3 regions of the Clostridium sp. LBM24168 genome follow, and region 1 is predicted to be linked to each of the others. Evidence: riboswitches for the same ligand, from Rfam matches in the RefSeq annotation. Region 1 holds a riboswitch; each other region holds the start of a gene.

What was found. Region 1 has a riboswitch for thiamine pyrophosphate ahead of thiS (sulfur carrier protein ThiS). Riboswitches for the same ligand answer to the same signal wherever they lie in the genome.
Region 2: another riboswitch for thiamine pyrophosphate. It lies ahead of ACSVC9_RS08780 (hypothetical protein); the one in region 1 lies ahead of thiS (sulfur carrier protein ThiS).
Region 3: another riboswitch for thiamine pyrophosphate. It lies ahead of thiD (bifunctional hydroxymethylpyrimidine kinase/phosphomethylpyrimidine kinase); the one in region 1 lies ahead of thiS (sulfur carrier protein ThiS).

Annotation. Positions count from the first base shown of each region.
Region 1 covers NZ_CP196861.1:777,861-782,044, reverse strand. Annotated here, with positions in the region: gene ACSVC9_RS03820 (thiamine phosphate synthase) at 1-316, opposite strand, end outside; gene thiH (2-iminoacetate synthase ThiH) at 317-1,426, opposite strand; gene ACSVC9_RS03810 (HisA/HisF-related TIM barrel protein) at 1,438-2,202, opposite strand; gene thiS (sulfur carrier protein ThiS) at 2,255-2,449, opposite strand; TPP riboswitch at 2,613-2,721, opposite strand; gene ACSVC9_RS03800 (GNAT family N-acetyltransferase) at 2,897-3,475, shown strand; gene ACSVC9_RS03795 (DUF2156 domain-containing protein) at 3,490-4,184, shown strand, end outside.
Region 2 covers NZ_CP196861.1:1,779,634-1,783,817, forward strand. Annotated here, with positions in the region: gene ACSVC9_RS08765 (cell wall-binding repeat-containing protein) at 1-13, opposite strand, end outside; gene ACSVC9_RS08770 (hypothetical protein) at 148-786, opposite strand; gene ACSVC9_RS08775 (flavodoxin family protein) at 783-1,286, opposite strand; TPP riboswitch at 1,390-1,488, shown strand; gene ACSVC9_RS08780 (hypothetical protein) at 1,563-1,862, shown strand; gene ACSVC9_RS08785 (serine/threonine protein kinase) at 1,874-2,590, opposite strand; gene ACSVC9_RS08790 (flavodoxin family protein) at 2,857-3,558, opposite strand; gene ACSVC9_RS08795 (phosphatase PAP2 family protein) at 3,580-4,095, opposite strand; gene ACSVC9_RS08800 (Acg family FMN-binding oxidoreductase) at 4,179-4,184, opposite strand, start outside.
Region 3 covers NZ_CP196861.1:369,267-373,450, forward strand. Annotated here, with positions in the region: gene thiE (thiamine phosphate synthase) at 1-423, opposite strand, end outside; gene thiM (hydroxyethylthiazole kinase) at 414-1,223, opposite strand; gene thiD (bifunctional hydroxymethylpyrimidine kinase/phosphomethylpyrimidine kinase) at 1,264-2,067, opposite strand; TPP riboswitch at 2,160-2,260, opposite strand; gene ACSVC9_RS01780 (DUF441 domain-containing protein) at 2,311-2,775, opposite strand; gene ACSVC9_RS01785 (ATP-binding cassette domain-containing protein) at 2,970-3,992, shown strand; gene ACSVC9_RS01790 (GTP-binding protein) at 4,009-4,184, shown strand, end outside.

The DNA of each region.
Region 1 (4,184 bases):
TACTATTCTTCTGCATGGCTTTAAATTCTTGAAACCCCACATGGAGTGCAAAAGCCTCAAGACATAAAGCTGCCTTTGCATTTCCATTTATTATGAGTTTCTTTTTATATCTATCCGATATAGTTTTCACCTTTTTACCCATTTCAATAATTTCTTCATAACACAAATCTTTTTCCCTAAGCATTATAGCATCTGTACCAAATTCTGCGCATTTTTCCAGCACATTATAAAAATATCCTTTCGGTACAAGATGTCTATTTGTAACTGAAATTATCTTTTTATTCCCCTTTAGCTTGAAAATATCCTTATCTCCCATTTAACAATACTGCCAGTCCTTGAATATCGGATTATACCCTTGTTTCTCTATTTCATCCTTTATTTCGTCAACTGACCTGGCATCAGATATTATAAATTGGCCTTCTCCTTTATCCTCATTGCTCAATGAATGTCCACCAACCTCGGTAGTAACACCTGCAGACATTTTTGTAACTCCAAGTGGAATAAGATTATTTCTCATCTGCTCGCCTTCCCTTGTAGTAATATTAATTCCTGCCCTCTGTAAAAATATCTTATATGCAAGAGCAGCTTGTACTAAATTCTTGTCAGTCACTTCATATATTTTAATCGGACTTCCAGCATGGGGTCTTATTCTAGGAACAGACATGCTTATTTCAACAGATGGATAATTTTTTGAAATGTACGCTGCATGAACTCCAGTTAAAAACACTTCATTTCTCCATTTGTAAAGTCCAAGAAGTGCACTCATCCCAACAGAATGTATTCCTGCCCTACATCCTCTGTCAAGTGCCTCCAGTCTATATCTGTAGTCTCTCTTCTTGCCTGCAAGATGCACGGTTTTATATACATCCTCATTATAAGTTTCCTGATATACGGTCAGACTATCTGCACCAAGTTCTACAAGCTCCCTATACTCATTTTCCTCAAGCGGATATATCTCAAGGCATATGGAATCGAAATATTTTTTGAGTATTTTAACAGCTTCTTTAAGATATTCCATTGGGCAATGATATCTAGACTCACCTGTAAGCAATATTATATGTTTCAATCCTGTCTGTGATATTGCTTTAGCTTCTCTGTCAATTTCCTCATAGGTCATTTTCTTTCGGGCTATTTTATTTTCCACATTGTAACCACAGTAAATACATTTATTTGTACAATAATTTGCAATATACATAGGCGTATATAAAACTATGCTCTTTCCAAAATTTCTTATACTTATTTCTCTAGCTTTTCTAGCCATAGGCTCCAGATATTTTTCTGCTGTCGGAGATAAAAGTGCTAAAAAGTCTTCCAATGAAATTCTATCTTTCAAAAGTATATTTTCTATTTTAGAATCTGTAACACTTTCCAAAAATCTATCAAAATTAAAATTTTTATATTTCTGTATTTCTTCATAAATTCCCATTATATTTCCTCCTATCTCAAAAATCCTGTGAGTGGAGAAGAAGCTGCTGCACTTTCTCTTTGGGCACCAAGTTTTGCAATATATGCTTGTCTTCCAGCTTTTACTGCATATTTAAAGGCTTCTGCCATGAGTACAGGATCCTCCGATGTAGCTATAGCAGTATTTACAAGTACAGCATCTGCTCCCATCTCCATGACTAGAGTTGCATCAGAAGGTTTTCCTATACCTGCATCTACTATTATAGGAATATCTATTTCGTCTATAAGTATCCTAATCATTTCTTTGGTCCTTATTCCTCTGTTTGAACCTATAGGGGAACCAAGAGGCATAACAGCCGCTGCTCCAACATTTACCAGCCTTTTCGCATCTGAAAGATCGGGATTTATATAGGGAAGTACTACAAATCCGTCCTTAACAAGCTCTTCTGTTGCCTTTATAGTTTCGATATTATCCGGCAGAAGATACTTATTGTCAGATACTGCTTCTATCTTTATCCAGTTTCCACATCCAGCAGCTCTTCCAAGCTTTGCAAGCCTTACTACTTCATCTGCGGTTCTTGCTCCTGATGTATTCGGAAGTAAAATATATTCCTTTCCTATAAAATCTATTATGTTTTCTCTCCTTGAGTGCATATCAACCCTTCTAAGTGCTGTAGTTACTACATTAGTTTCTGCACTTTTCAATACCTCCGGCAATAATTTATCCGAAGAATATTTACCTGTTCCTAAAAATAATCTGCTGCTGAGTTCTTTTCCTCCAATAATTAACTTATCCATAAAATACCTCCTTTATATAATTTTCAATACAATTGTATTCATCTCTATAGATTTAACCTCCACCTACAAAACGTATTATCTCTACTTTTGAATTACTGTCCAATTTAATATTCCCAAATTGGCCTCTATCTGCAATTTCCATATCCACTTCTACAGCTACATTATTGGAATCAATATTTAAAGTTTTCAAAAGATCTAAAATTGTTATTCCAGCTTGAAGTTCCATCTTTTCTCCATTTACGATCAATCTTCTCCCTCCTTACTCATCATATTAATATTCGATTTCATGTAAAATATAGGAAAAAGGAAACATATAAAAATGTTTCCTCATAATCTAATTTAAATATACCCTAAAAGATAAAAAACACAAATTCCAGGAGAATCTGTGTTTAAAACAATTTTTGCCATATATTTCACATATATTATCTCCCTACGTTGGCATTACCCAAATCAGGTTATGAGGATAAGGAATAACATTCCACTCTCAGGTCATCAATATGACCTCTCCATATAGTTTATTCACTTGTTATTATTTTATATATATATTATAGCATAGCAAAAAATTAAATCAATATTAAAAATCTGTAGTTTCATTTGAATTGTAGTTTCATTTGAATTAATGTATATGTATAAGTTATAATTTATATAAAATTATTATCTATTAATTTTAATTTTTACAAGGTGGTGTAATATCTTGATAAAAGATTTGCTAAAAGGATCTAAAATTATACTAACTGCTTTTAGAGATGATGACTTGAAGATATTTGAAACATGGTATAATGACGTATCATTTTTGAGGAACTACGATATGATATCATCTTTCCCCATGTCTCTATATGAATTAAGGCCTATGATAGAAGATGTAAAAAAATCTTCCGATAAATTTATATTTGCAGTAAGAAATATCTTAAATGGTGAATTTATAGGAGTAACAGGCTTTGAAAATATACTGTGGAACAATGGAACTGCCACCATATATATAGGTATAGGGAGCAATTCAAACCGCGGACTTGGCATAGGTAAAGAAGCTCTGAATCTCACTATTGAATTTGGATTTGAGGAACTCAATCTTCACAGAATACAATTAACTGTATTGTCTTATAATATACCTGCTATAAAATTATACGAAAAGGTCGGATTCAAAAAAGAAGGAACTTACAGAGAATTTATACATAGAGATAATAAAAGATATGATATGTACCTGTATGGGATTCTGAGAAATGAATGGGAGTCCAATCATTTACAGGATAAATCCACCAATAAATTTAAATGACAAGGAGAATATTTATGCTAGAATTTAATCCCCTAACTATGAATGACAAAAATTTTTTTGACAAGTATCTACATAATTATAATTTTACTACCTGTGAATATTCTTTTACAACTTTTCTCATATGGAGAAAAGCATGTGATATAAGTTATACTGTAGTAGATAATGTTCTTATAATTAAAAAAATGGGTTTTGATGGAAACTACTATTTTATGCAACCTATCGGATATACAAAAGAGAATCTCAAATATATAGTAGAAATACTAAAAAAATATTCGGCAATAAATAGCATGCCCTATTTATTTGGAGATGTAGAAGAGAGCTTTTTAAATGATCTAAGAGAACTATATGGAGATAATATTCATATAAAAGAAGACATAGATAATTTTGACTATATATATGACACTCAGAAATTGATAACATTGTCCGGGAAAAAACTGCATTCAAAGAAAAACCACTACAACAAATTCATAAAATCCTATAATTACACCATAAAGGACTTTTTCGAACCGGGAGTCAAAGAAGATTGTATCAAAGCTGCTAAACTATGGTATGATTTAAAAAATAGTGACAATAAGTACTTGTATCACGAGCTGGAAGGTATAAACGAAATAACATGCAACATGCAACAGCTTAATCTAAAAGCAATGGCTGTATATGTAGATGATGAAATATCTGCATTTACAATAGGTGAGAAAGTAAATTCAGATAT
Region 2 (4,184 bases), 1.0 Mb from region 1:
TTTTTAACTTCAAATAGATTCCCCCTTTAATACTTGATTTGAATATAATTTGTCAGCAAAGCCATATCAAATGATATTCATTATCATTATACAGATATTTAATTATACTGACTACTCCATTTAGTCTTTTTTCACTCCATTTAGTCTTTATTTTTTCAGAAACAAATCTCTTGTTTTTAACCCATTTCCCCTAATTAACCTTCTCCATCCCATTTCTGCAGCAAGTTTATATAAAAACCTCGGAAAATTTGCTGTAATAAATATATTTTCCTCTGAAGTACACTTCAATATATTATCTGCAAGCTGTTTAAATGCTTTCTCCAGGTTCTTTTTAGGTCCATGACCAATTTGTACATTTTTTAACGATATAAGCATTCCTCCTGCACCAATTCCAATTCCCTGTCCCCATTTAAGTCCTGCTTTCATGCACCAATTCTCCATTATTTCAATTGCCAGCTTATTCTGATGGCCTTCGTAAAATCCACAATTCACCAGACAATAAACTGTAATTTCTTTTTCCCCTATAGATGCAAATAACATTTCCAGCTGAACAAGACAGCTTAACAAATGAGATGGAATTCCATCTACATACAGAGGAAAAGCAAATACAAGAATATTACAGTCAGCTAATTTTTTCATTTCTTTTACACTTAATTGTCCTTTGTTAAAGTGATATTCAGAAATTATACTGTTACTGCAATCTAAAAACGGCTTCAAATCCTGTAATATACAACCAGAAGCACTATTTTCAATTTTGGGACTTCCATTAATAAGAGCTATTTTCATAATATCTGTCCTTTCATTTCATTAATGTCATGAATAAATGTAACTTCATTTGCACTGCAAGCCAGATTAATGGAGTTTGCCCTCACCAGCTTTTGTGCGGTACATTTTTCTTTTTCAGTTATATCTTCACCATAAAACCATACCTTCATATCCATGCGGTTGTCATAGCGCCTTCTATGATGCATTTCCCCATTTTTCATTACAAAATAAGGGTGCAGATATGAAATACTCCGATCCAATATATTTTTAACAAATGGACTATATCCACCATAGCAGCACCTGCTTATAATGATAAAATTTCTACATTTTGACAGATATTCTCCCATATCACTATACTTGTCACGTATCACACACCTGGCTGGTGTTTTTACCCAGCATCCAAAACATCCTATGCAGTGATGTATCATACTATCCTTTGAAACAACTTTTACTTCATCTGATAAATTGAAAAATGCTTTTTCAAATTCATTAATTTCCAAATCATGTATCAATAATTTCATTTTACTGCTCCAATCGTAATATAAATATATACTAAAATATAGTGAAATAAATACTTTAAGTCAATATTCAAAGTATGATATAATGGTTATAAAATTAATATGTACATGTTTGCGGAGGAACCATTTTGGTTGAGAAGGTTAAAACCTGACTCTTGGAACCTGTTAAGTTAATACTGGCGTAGGGAGCAAGCAAATTATCTTAATTGATTTAAAGTGCTTATTCTTCCATATAAGTACTTTTTTTATTTGATTATACACAAAAGAGGAGAAAAGTAGATGACAACTTTTTTAGAAAATGAAGATATAATTAAAAGACTGGAACAATACCTTCAATATTTTAAAGACAAGAATATAAGCATAAGTATAGAAGGAAAATCAAGCAGGTTATTATCCTATGACAGACCTGTATTTCATAAAAATATTAAAAGCATTGTAATAAATTCTGTACAAAAAGATAATAAATTTGAAATAGAATTATCCTCCATAAAAAGTTGTACTAAAGATGTCTGTGGAGGATTACAAGATGTACTGATAATATTAAATGATAACACCTATATACAAATTTATAATAAATAATTGCTTATAGTTCATTGATACAATTTCAAGAACTCCTTCTTTATATCATAAATATTTTTGTATCCCCCACTCAAGTCAAATAATTTTTTTATGAAATTTATCTCATGACATGATAATTCCAGTTCTTCATACCAGGGCTTTTTTATTCTCGACTTTTTTACAAAAGAAGAATAATGTAAATAAAGAAGTAAGTGCCCGAAATATAAAAAATCATCATAAAATTTATATTTTACATTATCAACCTGTCTTGCAAGTCCAAAATCTACAAGATTGACCCTATCTCCATCTATAATTATATTGGGTATTCTTATATCCCTGTGCACAATATTTCTCTCGTGAAGATACTGCATTATATTTATTGTTTTAATTCCTATTTTATAAATTTCTCTCCGATTAAATTTATACATATCATTGAACAGCATATCCTCCAAGGTTTTCCCCTTCTTGAATTCCATAATATAGGCATAAGTCGTATTATTTTTTACCATATCAAATATTCTTGGAATTGAAGGATGATTTATCGAAGCAAGTATCTTATTTTCAAGCAGGATCTTGTTTCCTTGCCTTTTCACCATTTTAGGTTTGATTTCTTTAAGTACATACTGCCTTCCATCCAACTCGACCAGATAACATATCCCAAATCGTCCTTCTCCTAAAAATTTTACAACTACATACCCACCATAAAAAGAACCTGGTGGGCATATCTTTTTCTTAAAAAACGAAATCATGACCGTGAACTTTTGTAGTACCTTTTACGTCTTTTTGTAGAGTCATCGGAATAGGATCTAGAAAATGAGCCGAAGCCCCTTAAAAGCCGTCTTAAAAATCCCTCTCGTTTGTAATAACTGCTGCCTCTCTTATAATCTCCATAGCGCCGTCTATCCGATGATCTTGAAAAAAAGCCCATAATATCATCCTCCAAACCTTAACACATGTATTTGTTATAATATAAATTAATAATACCATAATAACAATACTGCATCAATTTTTCCTCTTATTTCCATGGCCGTTTATTTCCCAGCCATCCCTGATTTCGCCAGTACTCTTTATCAACAGGATTGATAGTAAATCTTTTCTGCATAAAACGCATTGTATAAAAGAGGATTTTTATTTTCATGCTCGGTTTTATATTATGACATTTACGTAAAATTTTAGCAGACAGCTTTACCACATCTTTTTTAATCCTGTCTTTTCTCTTTTCACTTACGCCCTGCCAATTAACAGCTGCAACTGCTTTGCCGTAGGCAAATATCCTGCCCACTCCCCAAAAAGTTAGACTATCCACAATATCTCTATTGGCCGATTTCATACCTCTTCCGGCAGCTGTTGAAATAACTAGAGCCATTTTGGAAAACATAGTCTTATTAGGACGGTGTACCATCCATTGAAAACCAAAATGATCAAGTAGTGCTTTCATTTGTCCACTTGCATGGAAAACATATACGGGGCTTGCAAATATGATTAGATCAGATTTTTCAATTGCTTCCCTTATCAAATTAACCTGATTATAATGAGGACATGATTTTTCACTTATAGTAAAACATAAACTACATCCACAACAGAAATTGGACATATCTTTTGGAAGAAAAAACTCTATAATTTCACTCGTTTCCGATTTTAGTTCTTCCAAAAATAACCGCGAAATATTATAGGTACTTCCCTTGTGTTCCGTACCATATACTGCCACAATTTTCATAAAATTCTCCTTACTTAAGTATTACAAGAATATAAAAATCACTCTAGACAACACCATTCCTATCACAATTCCGCCTATAATATCAGTAGGATAATGAACACATAAATATACTCTTGAAATGGATATTAAAAATGCCAGACCCATGAAAATTATTTCATATTCTACAAAATATTCAGAAAGAACACTTGCAACAGCAAAAGATGATAAAGTATGACCGGAAGGGAAAGAATAGGATATAGGTTTTGCAATTATCACCTTGATATTCTTTGCCATATTAAAAGGTCTGGAACGTTTTATCAAATTTTTCAGCACTCCTTCTCCAACAATTGTACTTATTATCAAAGTGATTAATACAGCTTTTCCTTCATACCTATATTGTTTATGTGTCAATAAATAAGTAGATATTGCAATCCAAATAGCTCCCATATTCCCCAGCTTTGTCATCATGCACATGAATATATCCATATATTTGTTTTTTAAGTATTTATTGATAAAAAGCATTATGCATGTATCAAATTCCCGCATCAGCACTATCATTATTCTACCCTCCAAAACTATGAAGTCTTCCTTAAGCTATTGTATCATTTTAGAATTCAAGATGCGTTAAAACAATGTAAAATTTATTT
Region 3 (4,184 bases), 410 kb from region 1:
ATCTATGTCTTTTTTGGTTCCGGTATTAAATATAGTACCTATGCCAAGGTAATCAGCACCGCCATTTTCAGCTTCAACAGCTTCTTCTATGTTTCCGACAGATATACCTATTATCTTATTGATACCTAGTATTTTTCTGGCTATGTCAAGGGGAATATCGGTTTGACCTAAATGTACTCCATCTGCATCAATAGCTTGAGCTATATCTAGTCTGTCATCTATTATGATTGGAATTTTATAATACTGTGTAATTTCCTTGACTTCAAGTGCTATTCTATAAAATTCTCTTGAAGATGCATTTTTTTCTCTTACTTGAACTAAGGTAACTCCACCTAGTATTGCCTCTTCAACGGCCTTTTTCAAGGGCTTTGATCCAATGAATCTCCTATCCGTTACCAGATATAAATTATAATTTATTCCCATAATATTTTTTCACCTTTCCTTAGTTTATCACAGTCCAATTCATATATTGAATCTATTAATTTTACCCTGAAGCTTCCAGGAGCTTTTGCGTATTTAAAGGCTTCCTCAGCAGCTATATTCATTGATAGTATAGCTGCAGTTGCAGCAATAAAATTATCTTTACAAGCTCCAGCAGCTGCACCGCAGAGTGCACCTAGCATACATCCTGCACCAGTTATTTTGGTGAGCATATTTGTACCATTTTGTATTATGGCACTTTCTTTGCCGTTTGTTATGAAATCTTCTTTACCTGTTGCGGCTACAGTGCAATTATACTTTCTGGCAAGTCTTATGCAACTTTCCATTGCTCCTTCGGAACCATCTAAAGAATCCACGCCTTTTACATTTGAGGATTTTCCTGCAAGAAAATTTATTTCTCCTATATTTCCTTTTATAATATCTATTTTGCCAACCTCAAAAATTCTGTTTATGACCTGAATTCTTTTAGGAATAGCAGCGCAAGCTACTGGATCGAGCACTACTGGAATATCATTTATTTTTGCAGATTCTACTGCAAGTATTACTGAAGTTTCTTGTTCTTTATTCAAAGTGCCTAGATTTATATAAAGTGCCTGTGATATTTTTACAAAGTCAAATACTTCATCATAGGCTTCACACATGGCAGGTGAAGCACCATAAGAGAGAAGTATATTTGCGCAGTCGTTAATTGTAACATGATTTGTAATACATTGAACCAGTGGAACTTTTTGCCTTACTTGAAGCAATACATTTAAAACTCTTTCCAAATTTGAATTATTCATTATAATTTCCTCCCAGCTTATGAATTGAGAATTCCAGGTATTATTTATAGGAAATTCCTGCTTTTTTGTACAGTTCTACAAAATGTCCTAGAGGACCTACACCATGGCCTATGGGAAAGGAATTTTCTATAGCTTTTGTTATATACTTTTTGGAGTTCAAAACTGCCTGCTCTAAATCAAATCCCCTGGCTATATATGAGGTTATGGCAGAAGACAAAGTACAACCAGTTCCATGAGTATTATTGGTGTCTATTCTGTTGCATTTTATGCATGATATTTTGTTATTGTACAACAAGATATCATTTGCATCCTCTTGTCTGTGCCCTCCTTTTACAAGTACATGTCTACAACCAAGTTGTTTTATTTTGAAGGCTGCTTTTATCATATCATCTTCATTTGATATCTTTATTCCTGATAGTACTTCCGCCTCTGGTATATTTGGAGTTACCAGATCTGCTATGCTTATTAGATATTTTAATTGATTCTGTGCTTCTTTTTTTAATAGAAAGTAGCCACTCTTTGATATCATTACGGGATCAAGTACTATGTTTTTAACTTTATATTCTTTTAATAGTCTATATATTACTGATATGGTTTTGCTGTTTGATACCATGCCTATTTTTACAGCATTAACTTCTATATCATCAAATATTGATCTAATCTGAGCTTCAACGATTTCAGGAGATGCTTCCATTACACTTTGTACTCCAACTGTATTTTGAGCTGTTATAGCTGTAATAGCGCTCATTCCAAATACACCGATTGCACTCATTGTTTTTAAATCAGCCTGTATTCCGGCACCACCCGAACTATCAGAACCGGCAATAGTCAGCACTTTTTTCATTGCGGTCACCTCTTGCTTTCCATAGTAAATTTAAAATGAAAGGTGTACTGCTGAAGAAGCAATACACCTTTTGAAATCCTAAAATTATGTAAATTATTATACAAAATGTTTCCTACGCCAGCCTTAACTGGATCAGGTTCAAAGAGTTAGATGTAAATCTTCTCAGCTTTTAAAAGCACCCCTACAATATATTACGTTATCACTATTAATTCTACTACAAATAGATAAATTTGCAACTTATATTTAAGAACCTATTTTATGAAAAAGTTTTAGCCCCAGAGCTATCATTCCAGAAGTTATCATGGGACCTACAGGAACGCCACCCAAAAATGCTGCAGCAAGGACTGCACCAAGTATAAGAGCTGGCATAATTTCACTATGTCCCTGTATGGTCAAGTACTGCATTCCCAATCCACTTAGGTATGTAGTAAAAAGTGAAATTAAGAGGGCAAATATTCCAAACCAGGATGTGAACACATTTTTTATGGCCATATATTTTACACTACCATTTGCTATAGGTATTAAAATGGATATTAGTAATATTATCAATCCCCATGATAAACCATTTTCTTGTAGAGACGGAAATACATATTTATCTATATTAAGAAGTTTTAAAATTAGGAGTATACAACTTGCGATAGCCACAGAATTGGCTTTTCCAAGAACTGAAACTGCCAGTATTATAACAAGAATTATTGTTGATTCCACTATTATCATCTCCAAATTTGAAAATTAATTTCATACTATATATTTTTATGTATACTGCATTAATATTATGTTTAAATTACGTTTTTATTAATAAAAACCACAAATTATTTATAAATACTACTTAATATACTTTAAATTATTGCAATTTAATATTATAATTATTTATAAGCTACTAAATTCAAGGTGGAGATTTGATGGAAGATATAGTTGATGTGAAGATAGAAGATATCTTAGAAAAATATCCTAGTACGAAAAATTTTTTTATATCTATAGGAATTAATAATGTCGATACTTCAATGACAGCCAGAAAAGTTATATCTGGTTTAGATGAAATGTACCTTGAAAGTATGGGTTACAACAGCAATCAAATTTTGAGTTATTTTGAAGATTTTATTGAAAAGATGAGGAAAATAAAAGATATGAACAGCTGTAATATTAGATCGGTAACTGTAATAGGAGGACATGACAAGTCAGGAAAAGATGAAGGATCAGAATTGACATTTAGATGTGGGGAAGTAGTTTGTATAGTTGGACGGACTGGTTCAGGAAAGAGCAGGCTTCTTGAGGATATAGAATGTCTTGCACAAAATGATACTCCAACAGGAAGGCAGATACTTATAAACGGCAAAGTACCTGAAGAGAAAGACAGATTTTCTTTGGACAATAAGATGGTTGCGCAGCTTTCACAAAATATGAATTTCATAATGGATGTTACCGTAGAAGAATTTATTGAAATGCATGCAGAAAGCCGAATGATATGCAATCCCTGTGAAATTGTGAAGTCGATAGTAAAATGTGCAAATGATCTTGCAGGAGAAAAATTTTCAAAAGATGCTCCAATAACCCAGCTAAGTGGTGGACAGTCCAGGGCTCTTATGATTGCCGACACGGCATTGCTCAGCAGATCGCCTATAATATTGATTGATGAGATAGAAAATGCAGGAATAGACCGTAGAAAGGCTATTGAAACACTTCTCAAAAAGGATAAAATTATTTTTATGTCAACTCACGATCCGATTTTGGCACTTATGGGTAATACGAGAATTGTGATAAAAAATGGAGGAATATACAAGGTTATAAAGATAGATAAAAATGAGAAAAAAAATTTAGAGCCTCTTGAATATATTGATAGTAAGCTGCTGAAAATAAGAAACAAATTGCGGGATGGAGAAATAATAGATTTTGATATAGGCAAATATTTTAAATATAAGGATTAGAAAAGGAATGATTTAATTGAGATTAATAACAGTCGCAGGTCCGCCTTCTTCCGGGAAGACGTCAGTTATTTTGAAAACTATAAACAACTTAAAAGACATGGGATCCAGGGTAGGGGTCGTAAAATTTGATTGTCTGTCTACGTATGATGATGATTTATACAGAAAAGCCGAAGTTGATGTTAAGGTTGGAAT